DNA from 2 places in the Pseudomonas sp. FP2254 genome. Region 2 is predicted to be linked to the other one. Evidence: predicted binding sites of a transcription regulator. Region 2 holds the regulator's gene; the other holds the start of a gene.
What was found. The regulator FliA, encoded in region 2, starts transcription of late flagellar genes. The targets are predictions, from matches to a motif close to CTAAAGTTTNNNNNNNNNNNGCCGNTAA.
Positions count from the first base shown of each region.

Region 1: a site for FliA is predicted at 1,648-1,675, ahead of PSH94_RS00605 (methyl-accepting chemotaxis protein). Genes of this name have one in related genera too.

Region 1 is NZ_CP117444.1:123,591-129,190, forward strand. Features, by position in the region: rRNA gene PSH94_RS00590 (23S ribosomal RNA) at 1-961, shown strand, start outside; rRNA gene rrf (5S ribosomal RNA) at 1,113-1,228, shown strand; rRNA gene rrf (5S ribosomal RNA) at 1,336-1,451, shown strand; gene PSH94_RS00605 (methyl-accepting chemotaxis protein) at 1,790-3,670, shown strand; gene PSH94_RS00610 (SRPBCC family protein) at 3,709-4,173, opposite strand; gene PSH94_RS00615 (amino acid adenylation domain-containing protein) at 4,193-5,600, opposite strand, start outside.
Region 2 is NZ_CP117444.1:3,860,426-3,866,025, reverse strand. Features, by position in the region: gene flhF (flagellar biosynthesis protein FlhF) at 1-1,005, shown strand, start outside; gene fleN (flagellar synthesis regulator FleN) at 1,110-1,943, shown strand; gene fliA (RNA polymerase sigma factor FliA) at 1,940-2,680, shown strand; gene PSH94_RS17660 (chemotaxis response regulator CheY) at 2,850-3,224, shown strand; gene PSH94_RS17655 (protein phosphatase CheZ) at 3,243-4,031, shown strand; gene PSH94_RS17650 (chemotaxis protein CheA) at 4,043-5,600, shown strand, end outside.

The DNA of each region.
Region 1 (5,600 bases), 1.9 Mb from region 2:
TCGGGTAAGTTCCGACCTGCACGAATGGCGTAACGATGGCGGCGCTGTCTCCACCCGAGACTCAGTGAAATTGAAATCGCTGTGAAGATGCAGTGTATCCGCGGCTAGACGGAAAGACCCCGTGAACCTTTACTATAGCTTTGCACTGGACTTTGAATTTGCTTGTGTAGGATAGGTGGGAGGCTTTGAAGCGTGGACGCCAGTCTGCGTGGAGCCATCCTTGAAATACCACCCTGGCAACTTTGAGGTTCTAACTCAGGTCCGTTATCCGGATCGAGGACAGTGTATGGTGGGTAGTTTGACTGGGGCGGTCTCCTCCTAAAGAGTAACGGAGGAGTACGAAGGTGCGCTCAGACCGGTCGGAAATCGGTCGTAGAGTATAAAGGCAAAAGCGCGCTTGACTGCGAGACAGACACGTCGAGCAGGTACGAAAGTAGGTCTTAGTGATCCGGTGGTTCTGTATGGAAGGGCCATCGCTCAACGGATAAAAGGTACTCCGGGGATAACAGGCTGATTACCGCCCAAGAAGTTCATATCGACGGCGGTGTTTGGCACCTCGATGTCGGCTCATCACATCCTGGGGCTGAAGCCGGTCCCAAGGGTATGGCTGTTCGCCATTTAAAGTGGTACGCGAGCTGGGTTTAGAACGTCGTGAGACAGTTCGGTCCCTATCTGCCGTGGACGTTTGAGATTTGAGAGGGGCTGCTCCTAGTACGAGAGGACCGGAGTGGACGAACCTCTGGTGTTCCGGTTGTCACGCCAGTGGCATTGCCGGGTAGCTATGTTCGGAATAGATAACCGCTGAAAGCATCTAAGCGGGAAACTAGCCTCAAGATGAGATCTCACTGGAACCTTGAGTTCCCTGAAGGGCCGTCGAAGACTACGACGTTGATAGGTTGGGTGTGTAAGCGCTGTGAGGCGTTGAGCTAACCAATACTAATTGCCCGTGAGGCTTGACCATATAACACCCAAGCAATTTGAGTCGAAAGGCCAGATTGCGGTGTATGAAGACGCAATGAACCGAAAGTTCGACGCTCACAAAACACCGACAGCTGTCACATACCCAATTTGCTGAAGCGAGGCCATCTGGCCGCGACTCAGTACCCGAATTTCTTGACGACCATAGAGCATTGGAACCACCTGATCCCATCCCGAACTCAGCAGTGAAACGATGCATCGCCGATGGTAGTGTGGGGTTTCCCCATGTGAGAGTAGGTCATCGTCAAGATTAAATTCCGAAACCCCAATTGCGAGAGCAGTTGGGGTTTTGTTTTATGTAGAAGTCCATGAATTTCACTGGCACGCTGCAATGCATCGTTCTGGTACACAGAATTTCTTGACGACCATAGAGCATTGGAACCACCTGATCCCATCCCGAACTCAGCAGTGAAACGATGCATCGCCGATGGTAGTGTGGGGTTTCCCCATGTGAGAGTAGGTCATCGTCAAGATCAAATTCCGAAACCCCTGTCTGCTAACGCAGGCAGGGGTTTTGTCGTTTAGGCAATCGGTATTTTCCACTCAGTATCCAACCGCAATATCCTTATATGGCGTGCGCGCAAGTGCCGGTGTGCTGCATTCCCGCAATGAATCGGTGTACCACCGGTCCGGTTTCTCGCTCAAAAAGAAGATGTTTCCTACAAACCCTTAAGATTTCACTCGATTTGGCCGAAAGCCTGATGAGCCATGCGTGCACCGAAATAGAGCGGCCCGCGAAGCCGGCTATACCGTTACATGGAATGTTCCGCTCGGCACGCTCATCCCCCTTTGGCAAAAAGAAGTCGATGAAATGAATCTCAAGTTCAGTCATAAAATTTTGTTGGCCGCGTCAGGCGTGGTGGTCCTAGCCTTCGCGTTATTTACGCTTTACAACGATTACCTGCAACGCAGTACGATCAAGCAGAATCTGGAGTCATCTATCCAGCAATCCGGTGAGCTCACCGCCAGCAGTGTGCAAAACTGGCTCAGTGGTCGAATCCTGGTACTCGAAAGTCTGACTCAGAACATTGCCCACCAAGGCAGTGCTGCGGACCTGCCAGGTTTGGTAGATCAACCTGCACTGACATCGAACTTCCAGTTCACTTATGTCGGGCAAACCAACGGTGTATTCACCCAACGCCCTGACGCCAAAATGCCGGACGACTATGATCCTCGTCAGCGCCCTTGGTACAAACAAGCTGTTGCTGCAGATAAACCCATGCTGACGCCGCCTTATATGGCGGCAGTAGGTGGTCAGATCGTTACCATCGCGATGCCGGTGAAAAAGAACGGCGAATTGCTTGGTGTGGTGGGTGGCGACCTTAGTCTGCAAACCTTGGTGAAAATCATCAACTCGGTGGACTTTGGTGGTATCGGCCATGCTTTTCTGGTCAGCGGCGACGGCCAGGTCATCGTCAGTCCAGACGAAGATCAGGTGATGAAAAACCTCAAGGACATCTATCCAGGCACCACACTTCGCATAGAAAAGCTCAACCAGGACGTAGTACTCAAAGGCCATGATCGCATTTTGTCCTTTACGCCCATCAGCGGCCTGCCAGGTGCCGATTGGTATATCGGATTGTCGATCGACAAAGACAAAGCCTACGCGCCGCTCGGTAAATTCCGCACCTCAGCCTTGATTGCCATGTTGATCGCCGTGGTAGCGATTGCGGTGTTGCTGAGCCTGTTGATCCAAGTGCTACTGCGCCCCTTGACCACCATGGGCGTCGCCATGCAGGACATCGCCCAAGGCGAGGGCGACCTGACTCGTCGCCTGGCTGTCACCAGCAAGGACGAATTTGGCGAAGTAGGCAGTGCGTTCAACCGGTTCGTTGAGCGTATTCACGCTTCGATTTCGGAAGTCTCTTCGGCCACGCGCCAGGTTCATGATTTGTCCCAGCGCGTGATGGCGTCGTCCAACGCGTCGATCATCGGCTCCGACGAGCAAAGTGCACGTACCAACAGCGTTGCTGCGGCGATCAACGAGCTGGGGGCCGCCACTCAGGAGATTGCGCGGAACGCGGCTGATGCATCTCAACACGCCAGCGGTGCCAGTGAGCAGGCTGACGATGGGCGCAAAGTGGTTGAGCAGACCATTTTGGCAATGTCTGAGCTGTCTCAGAAGATCAGTCTTTCGTGCACACAGATTGAAACGCTTAACGCCAGTACCGACAACATTGGTCACATTCTGGATGTGATCAAAGGCATTTCTCAGCAAACCAACTTGCTTGCTCTCAACGCCGCGATCGAAGCCGCGCGTGCTGGTGAGGCCGGGCGTGGCTTTGCTGTGGTGGCCGATGAAGTACGCAACCTGGCTCACCGTACCCAGGAGTCCGCCGAAGAAATTCATAAAATGATCACTTCACTGCAAGTGGGCTCCCGCGAGGCGGTGACCACCATGAATGCCAGCCAGGTCTCAAGTGAGGAAAGTGTTGAGGTCGCCAACCAGGCGGGTGAACGCCTGGTGAGCGTGACGCAGCGAATCGTTGAGATTGACGGCATGAACCAGTCCGTCGCTGCGGCCACTGAGGAGCAAACCGCCGTGGTGGAAACGCTCAACGTGGACATCAACCAGATCAATCTGCTTAACCAGCAGGGCGTAGCCAATCTCAACGAGACACTCAGAGACTGCGATGCCCTGTCGCAACAGGCCAATCGCTTGAAGCAACTGGTCGACAGCTTCAAGATCTGACTTGTCTGGGCGGTGCGTAGGAGCGAGCAGCTTCGCTCCTACGCACCGCCCAGCAGCTTACGCACGTTTGCCAGGGCGCTGTCGGCAAAGTCCTGCACAAACGCTTCGAAACCCACCTGCGTCTTGTCCACTGGCTCGGCAATGATGGTCCAGCTCACCTTGGCGCATTGCACGCCATGTGCCTGCACACGAATCCCTGCCCACAACCTGGCCACGCCCAGCGTGTTATAGATCATGGTCCAGGTCATGTGCATGGCATGATCATCTCGACTATTGAGTTGCTCGACGACACAGTTGCCATCACGGAACGTTTTGGTACGCAATGCACCCACGCCTGTGCCGATCATCTCGACAGACGCCAAGGCCGGGATGAAGGCATCAAAGCTCGAAAACTGCCCCACCATCTCCCACACGCGAAGCGCTTCGCAGTTGATGACGACGCTCGCCACAATCGGCGGGCCGTTCGGGTTGCAGATTAAAGTATCGGGTTGCAGCGGTTTCATATCGTGGTCCTGGAACGGTTCAAAGAAAGCCAATGGCCTTGAGGTACTCAAAGCCTTTGTTCAACAGCGCCGGGTCTTTTTCCGGATAGTGCTCGCCCATCTGCTCAACACCCCGTCGGGCATTGTCATGCACAATCATCTTGGTATCTCCAATGTCATCATCCAGGCGATCAAGGTAAAACCCGAGTACCCCAAACATTGCGTTGTCCTGGCTCACCGTGCGCAGGGCTTGTTGCCATTGCGCAACGCATACCCGCTCGAATCCGCCCCCCACCCGGCTTAATTCATCCAAGTAGCGCTCCCAACTCAACGGCTGTGGGTTATGCAGGTTGAACACGCAGCTATTGGCGTGAAAGCTCATGCAATGGAACGCGATGAAGCGCGCCAGGAAGTCCACCGGCATCAGGTCGAAATCCAGTTCCAAGCGGGGCAACAGGCCTAACTGCAGCGACCCCTTGAGCATCAGCATCAAGCGATTTTTTTGCGGTTGGCAAACGCCGGTGCGGCTGTTGAAACTGACGTTGCCCGGACGAAGGATGTTGACCCATGCACCTTGCTCGATCGCACGCCCCAACAGCCGTTCAGCCGTCCACTTGGACAGGTTGTAGCCATTCTTGATGAACAGCGGCGGCGCGGCACCGGCCTGAGCTTCCAGCACATGGCCCTGGGTATCGATGCAGCTGGCGGCTGAAAGCGTCGAGACAAAATTGAACACCTTCTTGCAGTGGGTCTCGCATAGACGCAGGCATTCGAAGATGGGTTCGACGTTGTCCCTGGCCAGTGAGGCGTAGTCCATCACATGGTTGACCTGCGCCGCGTTGTGCACCAGTACGCCGAACTCCCTCGCAAGCTCGTCATACACTGCGTCGGCCAACCCCAATCGAGGTTGGCTGATGTCGGCGGCCAATACCCGCACCCGGCCAAGGTCCAGGTGGTCGAGGCGGTAGTCGCGCAGTGCCTGACTGAACCGCGCCGCTGCGCACTGCCCCGGCTGTTCGCGTACCAGACACGCCACTTGGGCCGCCCCGCCGGCCAGAAGCGCTTCGACAATATGAACGCCCACAAAGCTATTGGCCCCTGTGACCACGACCTTCTTCGGATTGCCCCCAAGCCGCTCGGGCAAGGTTTTCACGCGCCACTCACGTTGCGCATCCCGAACGGCCTGGCCACAGGAGGCGTCAGGCCGCTCTCCCTCTTGCATCAACATGGCGAGCGTGCGGATCGTGGGCACTTCAATGAACTGGCTCAACGCGAAACTGCGGCCAAACTCTTCGCGTACGCGCAGCAACAGCGTCGACAGCAAAATCGAGTGACCGCCCAGGTCGAAGAAGCTGGCATCGACCGACAACTGCGCGGCGGGTACCTCCAGCACCCCGCCCCACAATTGCGCCACTCGTGCTTGAAGCGATGTCGGCGTCACGCCGCCG
Region 2 (5,600 bases):
GTTGAACCTACGTTTGTCGAACCGCCGCGTCCCGCCGCGCCAGCCCCGGCCGCCGCCGTCGACCAGCGCATGTTCGATTCGATGCGTTTTGAACTCAATGGCCTGCGTGAATTGCTGGAAGTGCAACTGGGCTCCCTGGCCTGGAACCAGTTGCAAGGCAGCAAGCCGCAGCAAGCCAACCTGTGGCGTCGCCTGCAACGCATCGGCCTGTCCGGCCCGTTGTCCCGCGACCTGCTGGCGTTGACCACTGAAATCGACGAGCCACGCCAGGCCTGGCGCATGCTGCTGGCGCACCTGGCCCGCATGATCGTCACCCCGGAAATCGAACCTCTGGAAGAGGGCGGCGTGATCGCCATGGTCGGCCCTGCCGGCATGGGCAAGACCACCACCCTGGCCAAGCTGGCGGCGCGTTATGTGCTCAAGTATGGCGCGCATAACATCGCGCTGGTGAGCATGGACAGCTACCGTATCGGTGCCCAGGAACAGCTCAAGACCCTGGGGCGCATTCTTAACGTGCCGGTGACTCATGTCGACCCGGGCCAGTCCCTGGCCAACGCCCTGGACCCGCTGCTGCGCAAACGCGTGGTGCTGATCGACACCGCCGGCCTGCAAGCCAGCGATCCGGCGCTGCGCATGCAGCTGGAAAGCCTGGCCGGGCGTGGGATCAAGTCAAAAAATTACCTGGTGCTTGCAACCACCAGCCAGAAACAGGTTCTTACCGCTGCCTACCACAGTTACAAACGCTGTGGGCTGGCCGGTTGCATCCTGACCAAATTGGACGAAACCGCCAGCCTGGGCGAAGTGTTGAGCCTGGCTATCGGTCATGCATTACCGGTCGCCTACCTGACCGACGGGCCGCGGATTCCGGATGATCTGCATCTGCCGCGCCGTCATCAGTTGGTCAGCCGTGCCGTCAGCGTGCAAATGCAGGACGAGCCTAGCGAGGAAGCGATGGCCGATATGTTCGCTGACCTGTACCACAGCCCGGCAAAACGGGTGGGCTGAGCAACATGAACACAATGCAATGTACCTACATTGATGGTCTGCAAGCGATTCACGCGGCCAAGCCATGTAGCCTGCGTCTAAGCAAGACAAGGTAAAGAAATAAAATGGGCAGCATGCATCCCGTACAGGTGATCGCGGTGACCGGCGGCAAAGGTGGCGTCGGAAAAACTAACGTGTCAGTGAATTTGTCCCTGGCGCTGGCAGAGCTTGGCCGTCGCGTCATGCTGCTGGACGCCGACCTGGGACTGGCGAACGTCGACGTTCTGCTGGGGCTGACGCCCAAACACACCCTGGCCGATGTGATCGAAGGCCGGTGCGAGCTGCGCGATGTGCTGCTGCAAGGCCCCGGCGGGATCCGCATCGTGCCGGCCGCTTCCGGCACCCAGAGCATGGTGCACCTGAGCCCCGCGCAGCATGCCGGGCTGATTCAAGCGTTCAGCGATATCGGCGACAACCTCGACGTGCTGGTGATCGACACCGCTGCGGGGATCGGCGAGTCCGTGGTCAGCTTTGTGCGCGCCGCGCAGGAAGTATTGCTGGTGGTCTGCGATGAACCCACCTCGATCACCGACGCCTACGCCCTGATTAAACTCCTTAACCGTGACTACGGCATGAACCGCTTCCGCGTCCTGGCCAACATGGCCCAGAGCCCGCAGGAAGGGCGCAACCTGTTCGCCAAGTTGACCAAGGTCACGGATCGCTTTCTCGATGTCGCCTTACAATACGTCGGCGCAGTTCCCTACGACGAATGTGTGCGCAAGGCCGTGCAGAAACAGCGCGCGGTCTACGAAGCATTCCCTCGTTCGAAATGCGCCTTGGCGTTCAAGGCTATTGCCCAGAAGGTCGATACCTGGCCGCTGCCCGCCAACCCGCGTGGGCATCTGGAGTTTTTCGTCGAGCGATTGGTGCATCAGACGAGCGCAGGGCCAGTGCTATGACATCGAGCGGTTACAACCTCTACAAAAAATCGGCGCGTGACAGCCAGGGTGAACTGATCGAGCGCTATGCGCCCCTGGTCAAGCGCATTGCCTACCATTTGCTGGCCCGGTTGCCGGCCAGCGTGCAGGTGGAGGATCTGATCCAGGCGGGCATGATCGGCCTGCTGGAGGTGTCGACCAAGTACGACGCCACCAAGGGTGCGAGTTTCGAGACGTATGCGGGTATCCGTATTCGCGGCGCGATGCTCGATGAAGTGCGTAAAGGTGACTGGGCACCCCGTTCGGTGCATCGCAATACGCGCATGGTCAGTGACGCAATTCGAGCAATTGAAGCAAAAACCGGTCGTGACGCTAAAGATCATGAAGTTGCGGCCGAACTCCAATTGAGTCTCGACGATTATTACGGGATTTTGAACGATACCTTGGGCAGCCGCCTGTTCAGTTTCGACGACCTGTTGCAGGACGGCGAGCATGAAGGGCTGCACGAGGACGGCGCGAGCGCTCACATGGAGCCGTCGCGCGACCTGGAGGATGAACGCTTCCAGGGGGCATTGGCGGACGCAATCGCCAATTTGCCGGAGCGTGAACGTTTGGTGTTGGCGCTGTACTACGACGAAGAGCTGAACCTCAAGGAAATCGGTGAGGTGCTGGGGGTCAGCGAATCGCGGGTCAGCCAGTTGCATAGCCAGTGCGCCGCCCGCTTGCGGGGACGTCTGGGAGAGTGGCGAGCGCGCTGACAGGCAGTGTGGGGACACTGCAGAGCGATACCGCGTGGGCCATGGGCCTGCGCGGGTTCGGCCCGTGGTGGCCCCGGCAGTCCTTTTTGTGTAATGCCTGTTGATTGAAATGGCGCGTCCAGGTGCTGGGCGCGTTTAAGACTGCTTGGAGGTCGAATTGGACAAGAACATGAAAATCCTCATCGTTGATGACTTCTCAACGATGCGGCGGATCATAAAAAACCTGTTGCGTGACCTTGGGTTCACAAACACGGTCGAGGCGGATGATGGCCTTACGGCGATTCCGATCCTCAACAGCGGGGGCATCGACTTTCTGGTAACCGACTGGAACATGCCGGGCATGACCGGCATCGACTTGCTGCGTCACGTGCGCGCTGACGAAAAACTACGCAGCCTTCCCGTGCTGATGGTGACCGCCGAAGCCAAGCGTGAACAGATTATCGAAGCTGCCCAGGCCGGCGTTAACGGTTATGTGGTCAAACCATTCACTGCACAGGCGTTGAAAGAGAAGATCGAAAAAATCTTCGAACGCATCCACGGCTAATGCCATCGCGGGGGAGCTATGGAGCAGAAAGAAACGTCACAGGGAGACTTTGAGTCAACCCTGAAAAAACATGCTCACCAACTGGTCGACAGCCTTGAAAAAGGTCATTTCGGCGACGCGGTGCAGTTAATCCATGAGCTCAATCAGACCCGTGACCGAGGCCTGTACCAGGAAGTGGGCAAGCTCACGCGCGAGTTGCACAGTGCAATCGTCAATTTCCAGATTGACCCGCACATGCCCCAGGCCGAAGAAATCTCGCAGATTACCGATGCCACCGAACGCCTGTCCTACGTGGTCAGGCTGACTGAGGCCGCGGCCAACCGCACCATGGACCTGGTGGAAAACGCCACGCCTCTGGTCAACGGCATGGCCAATGAAGCCCAGGCCCTGAATGCCGACTGGGGCCGCTTCATGCGGCGGGAAGTGGGGGCTGAAGAGTTCCGCGAGCTGGCACGCCGGGTCGAAGGGTTCCTGTCACGCAGCGAGCAGGACAACCGCACGGTGTCCAGCAACCTCAACGATATTCTGCTGGCCCAGGACTACCAGGACCTGACCGGTCAGGTGATCAAGCGTGTGACGCAGTTGGTCACCGAAGTGGAAAGCAATTTGCTCAAACTGGTGCTCATGGCAGGCCAGGTTGACCGTTTCGCCGGCATCGAACATGACCGCGAAGCGATCCTCTCGGAAAAAGATCCACAAAAACATCTCGCCAAGGGTGAAGGTCCGCAGATTCATGCCGATAAACGTGAAGACGTTGTGTCAGGTCAGGATGACGTAGATGACCTGTTATCCAGTTTAGGCTTCTAAGGAGCACCCACATGAGCTTCGGCGCCGATGAAGAGATCCTTCAGGATTTCCTTGTAGAGGCCGGCGAAATTTTAGAGCAACTGTCCGAACAACTGGTCGAGCTGGAAAGCCGCCCGGATGATGCGAACCTGCTCAATGCAATTTTTCGCGGTTTTCATACTGTAAAAGGGGGCGCCGGCTTCCTCCAGCTCCATGAGCTGGTGGAGTGCTGCCACATCGCCGAGAACGTGTTCGACATCCTGCGCAAGGGTGAGCGGCACGTCGACTCGGAGTTGATGGACGTGATTCTCGAAGCACTCGATGCGGTCAACGGCATGTTCAGCCAAGTGCGCGAACGGGCCCCGATCACCGCTGCCACCCCGGAACTGCTGGCCGCCCTGGCGCGTTACGCGGAGCCTGCCGATCTGGCGGCCGAGCCCGTGGCTGAGGCGGTGGCGGAACCTGAGCCGGCGCCGGAACCGGACGTTACCGACAGCGAGTTCGAACAGCTGCTCAGCTCTCTCAGCGCGGTCAAGGCCGAAGCTGAAGCACCTGCCGCAGCGGCCCCGGCGCAGGCGCCGACCAGCGAAGACATTACCGACGCCGAATTCGAGTCGCTGCTCGATCAGTTGCACGGCAAGGGCCAGTTCGCCGCCGACGCCGTGGCACCCGCCGCCGCAGCGCCGGCGCCGGCCACTGCCACTGCCAGCACCGATATCACTGACGACGAATTCGAAGCGTTGCTCGACCAGTTGCATGGCAAGGGCACCTTCGCCGCCGACGCGCTGCCGGAAGTGGCCGCCACCGCGGCAGCCCCTGCGGCACCGGCCGCCGCCAAACCGGCGACACCGGCCCAACCCGCCGGCGACGGGCTGATCACCGATCATGAGTTCGAAGCACTGCTGGACGATCTGCACGGCAAAGGCAAGTTCAGCGAAGTGGCCCCGGCCGCCGCAGCGACGGCCGCCGCCGCCAAGCCTGCACCGGTAGCCGCGAAGGCCGCCGCCCCGGCCGCCAAGCCTGCGCCTGCTCCGGCCGCGGCGGCTGCCCCTGCACGAGCGGCCGCCGCCGCGCCGGTGGCCGACAAGCCTGTGACTGAAGCCGAAACCACCGTGCGGGTCGATACCGCGCGCCTGGACGACATCATGAACATGGTCGGCGAACTGGTATTGGTGCGTAACCGCCTGGTGCGCCTGGGCCTGAGCAGTGGCGATGAGTCCATGCAAAAGGCCGTGTCGAACCTCGATGTGGTGACCGCCGACCTGCAGACCGCCGTGATGAAAACGCGGATGCAGCCGATCAAGAAAGTCTTCGGCCGCTTCCCGCGCCTGGTTCGCGACCTGGCGCGCCAGCTGAAGAAAGAAATCAACCTGGAACTGGTAGGCGAAGAAACCGACCTCGACAAAAACCTCGTCGAGGCCCTGGCCGACCCGCTGGTCCACTTGGTGCGCAACGCCGTCGACCATGGCGTGGAAACCCCGGAAGAACGTGAAGCCTCGGGCAAGTCCCGTGGCGGCAAGGTGATCCTGGCGGCCGAGCAGGAAGGCGACCATATCCTGCTGTCTATCACCGACGACGGCAAGGGCATGG